Regions from separate parts of the Roseivirga sp. UBA838 genome, predicted to be linked through region 2. Evidence: riboswitches for the same ligand, from Rfam matches in the RefSeq annotation. Region 2 holds a riboswitch; the other holds the start of a gene.
The links. A riboswitch is a leader RNA that binds a small molecule or an ion and turns the genes downstream of it on or off. The one in region 2 is predicted to bind thiamine pyrophosphate.
Positions count from the first base shown of each region.

Region 1: linked by a shared signal. The riboswitch ahead of B3O12_RS00090 (class I SAM-dependent methyltransferase) and the one ahead of B3O12_RS02485 (TonB-dependent receptor) in region 2 are both predicted to bind thiamine pyrophosphate.

Region 1 is NZ_DBHC01000003.1:4,353-6,557, reverse strand. Features, by position in the region: gene B3O12_RS00100 (sensor histidine kinase) at 1-205, opposite strand, end outside; gene B3O12_RS00095 (GNAT family N-acetyltransferase) at 331-873, opposite strand; TPP riboswitch at 1,002-1,104, shown strand; gene B3O12_RS00090 (class I SAM-dependent methyltransferase) at 1,160-1,885, shown strand; gene B3O12_RS00085 (AIR synthase-related protein) at 1,885-2,205, shown strand, end outside.
Region 2 is NZ_DBHC01000008.1:129,680-131,884, forward strand. Features, by position in the region: gene B3O12_RS02485 (TonB-dependent receptor) at 1-1,219, opposite strand, end outside; TPP riboswitch at 1,270-1,384, opposite strand; gene B3O12_RS02490 (ATP-binding protein) at 1,450-1,959, opposite strand; gene pnuC (nicotinamide riboside transporter PnuC) at 1,956-2,205, opposite strand, start outside.

The sequences.
Region 1 (2,205 bases), on a different contig from region 2:
AAAGTAGTGTTTTAGGCTTTTGGCTTAATATGACTGCCATTGAACAGACATACAATATACCCACGGCTACTCCAAGAGGAATGATAAGATCTACGGCAAATACTACAAGAATCATGAACAAGCTAAGCTGAACCTCCCGGGTTGGTCCTGAAGACTTTCCGGGCCCCAACAGGGTACTGCTTTGCAAGTTGTATTGAGTAATCATGTTGCACCTATGTTTCTATTAAATATAGAAAATTAAATAGATTTACGACACTAATCGCGCTAAGTTACAAATGAGGGTTTTGTAAGCTGCCTGGGGTCGTTGAGCAGGAGTCTATTTTTAAGGAGTTAATTCTCTCTCCATTTGAGCCAGTCGTTGCGCAATATTCGGTACACAAAGTTCAGTTTGGGCGCTTCACCATAGTAGGCTACCTCAAGTTCATCGATCTTTTTTGCCCCCAGTTTTTCAATAGAAGATTGCGATCTAAAGTTTTGTGCACCAATGTGAAAATCGACCCGGCTGATATGTTCAAATAAGTAGTCCAGCATCAGGGTTTTAGTGGCATGGTTATATCCCTTTCCCCACCTGTTTTTAGCAAAAAAGGTATAGCCTATAAGTATGCTGTTCTGCTTCGCATTGTAATCGTATAGTCTGGTGCTTCCAATAACATCACCCGTTTGGCTATCTATAATTTTAAAAGCCCCTTTGCTTTCTATGGCTCCCTTAAAAAAGTTTTCGAACACCGGCTTCTGCCATCGGTTTTGGTTAGGGTGTTGTTTCCAAAGCTCCGGGTCGGAGGCTACTGCATAAAGAGCGTCAAAGTCGGAAGGAAGTAATGGTTCCAGGCGCACTTTTTCATTGGCCAAAGAGGGTTGCAGGCTAAAAGTCATGAGCTAAAGATAATCAGGCTTGGCCATATACAATGTAGCTCTCCGGGTGTGGCTGTTATAAAATATTTTCCGGAAAAGAGGAGCAGCGTTTTGCAAACTGCTACCGCTGTATACCTTTGCATTAGTTAATGTTACAACCGGGGTGTTGTGTCGGAAATTCGGCACGGCTGAGATTATACCCGCTAACCTGATCTGGATAATGCCAGCGTAGGGAATTGTAATGATGTCCATTATCATTATCCTTCTGTTTTTCAGGCATTCATCCGATCAACAATACTGTTGATCAATGAGTAATATTGAAAAAAAGCAAAAATTCGATGTAGCCACCGGTGAGTTGCGCAACTGGCAGGGGCGTAAGGAGTGGTTCTTCAATCGCGATGACACCGATCATTACGAAATGTACTACGAAGGCCCTTATAAAAGGCAAGAGGTGTGGCAAAAGAAAACCCTGGAAAACCTGATAAAAAGCGATTCAAGGGTGAAAACCCTTCTTGAGTTTGGCTGTGGTACCACGCGTTTTACCCGGTGGTGGAAAGAAATAGGTATAGAGGCCACAGGGGGAGATATTTCACCATTTATGCTGGGGCAAGGGGTGCATCTCTTTGATGGCGACCTGGTGTTGGCCGACTCGCACCATATGCCCTTCAAAGATCATAGTTTCGATGCCCTGGCCTTCGTTACCACATTTGAGTATTACAAAGACCCTGTGAAAGTAATTCGCGAAGCCGTTAGGGTAGGGAAGTACGGAATCATATTTGGTATGATGAACCGCAACACGCCCAAGCTTGTGAGGAGGCGTGTGCAGCAGGTTTTTGGCAGAAACAACTACTATGTTACGGCTCATTTCTACACGCCTTCCAGTCTTAAAGAACTTATTGATGAAGCATTGTTCGACAGAGATTATAGCATAAAGTGGCAGGCTACCGGGCTGCCCAAGTGGTTTCCGGTGCAGCAGTGGCACCAGCCTTATGGCGACTTTTTTGGTCTTCATGTTCAACTCAATGATGTGTGATGGCGGCATTCGTAGATGAGAGTGGAAAGGTAGATGAACAGGTTTTCAAGTCGGAACTGTTTCCTTATACCGGTGCGGCTAGCCAACGAGTTATTCAAGGGCCACAGTTTGGTGTAGATACCGCAATAATAGACTTGGGTAATGGTTTGGCTATGGCCACCTCCAGCGATCCGCTATCGTGGATACCCTCCATGGGGGCAAAAGCCTCGGCCTGGCTTTCTGTGCATTTGCTGGCCAACGATATGAGTACAACCGGCCATGCTCCGCAGTTCGCTCAGTTTGTCCTTAACCTGCCTACAGCCATGGGGTTATCAGCCTTT
Region 2 (2,205 bases):
CGTCTTTGAACTCCTCAAAAAAACCGGCTCCCCGGGTGTAGTGCAATGCAGTGTTCAGGTTCCAACCTTCGGCCAGATTTTGGCTAAAATGAAGCTGATAATGATCTTGCCCGTAATCGTCTACCTGATTATCGTATAGGTAATAGTTGAATGTTCTACCTGAGTTTCTAAGGTTGGCGGCCTGTTGAGCGTTGTAGCCATTGTTGTCAATAACCTCTTCTATGCCTGCGGCATCGTTTCTCAACCTAGCCTCGGGAGTTCCCCACCAGCTCTGATAGGTTTTCTCATTTCCGGCAAAATGAATTAACTGAAGACTGGTTTTTTTACCGAAATAGCCTCCGGAAACATAGTAAGACTCAAGGTCTGAAGAGGCCCGGTCGATATAGCCATCTGATGCTATACGAGACAATCTCCCTTCAAATGCCCAGTTATTGGCCAATAGTCCGGTTGAGTAAATGGCATTGTATTTTTGCGTATTGTAAGAACCCACGCTGGTGTTTACCTGAGCTTTCGGTACAGAGCTCACTCCATTGGTCAAAAGGTTAATGGATGCGCCAAAAGCTCCGGCTCCGTTGGTCGATGTGCCCACTCCTCTTTGTACTTGTATGGAAGAGGTTGAAGATGCAAAATCGGGCATATTTACCCAATAAACTCCCTGCGATTCTGAGTCGTTTACAGGAATTCCGTTGATGGTAACGTTGATTCGTGTGGGGTCACTTCCTCTCACACGAATGCCTGTATAACCAACACCCGCCCCGGCATCGGAAGTAACTACTACTGAGGGAGTCCAGTTAAGCAAGAAAGGCAAGTCTTGCCCAAGGTTTTGCTTTTCAATTTCCTCAGCTGATACATTGGTAAAGGTGGTAGGCGTTTTTTCATTGGCCCTGGTGCCGGTAACAATTACATCTTGCAACTGTCGGGTGTCTGGCACTAACTCCAACAGAAGCTCTACCGTTCCGTTGACAGTTACTTTTTGCGACAGCTTCACATAACCAATCATAGATACCATGAGTGTGTAATTACCCGATGCAACATTGGGCAACTCAAATTCTCCACTCACATTGGTTACGGTACCCTGCTGTGACGGACTGAGCATAACACCGGCTCCAAAAACAGCTTCTCCCGTGGTGCTGTCTACCACTTTTCCTTTGATGTTGCTTTGAGCATACATCTGTGTGAACATCAGCATTAGAACCGATGCCACGAACAACTTTTTCATTGAATTGATTTTTAATGGTTCAACAATGGCGGCTAGGGGAAGCCAACCTAAAACGTTAGACCACCACGTCCCTGCGTCAGCATTACCTGCATCAGGTTCTATGGGTATAATCTCAGCCTGTATTTCATCCCGAATGAACGGGAAAAGGCACCCCTATTACTGGGCGCAAAAGTAAACTTAGTTTATCAAAAACGAAAAACTATTTTACCCTGACGCAAGCACTGGTTGTGCTATAGGATAGAATTTATTTTTTGAATGGCTGTTTCCAGCCTTTTTTGAAAAGAACCTTGCACTACCTCATATGCTACCCCATACTCTTTCAAGGCCTTTTCATACAAATCGAAAAGCTCAGGACGATTTTCGGGGCTTTCCCGTAGCGGATCCTCTTCATAGGGCACATCGTAGTAGGTGAGCAGGTAATAAGAGGCCTGATTCATGGATAGTTGCTGCAATATCCAAGGGTCGCAATGGCCATATTTAAACTCGCTCCAAATTTTAATAACAAACAGGTCGGTATCTAAAAACAGTAAGTCTTTTACCTGCTTTCTATACTTCCTTTCTTCACGCAACTGTCCTTCAGCAATTGCAATAAGGTCGTTTTGTATATAAGGTCTGTTAAGGTTGGTTAGAAATTCTCTTGAATATTCCGGCACCCAAAGGGTTTTATAGTGTGCGGCCAAAGCTTCAGTAAGAGTAGTTTTTCCTGTACTTTCCGGCCCCACTACGGCAATTGTAATCATTCGCTAATCGGGTTGAGGTGCATACTCTTTTTCCATGCCAGGTAACCGGCCACCGCCATTGAAATATACACCAGATATAAAACAGAGTAGAAATAAAGTTCTTTGTAAAAGTAGATGCCCGTAGCCAGTACGTCTATGGCAAACCAGTAGTACCAGTTGTCCAGTTTTTTTCTGGCCGTAAGCCACATGGCCGTTACGCTCAACATAGAAGTGGCACTATCCCAGTAAGGCAAGCTTGGTGCATCA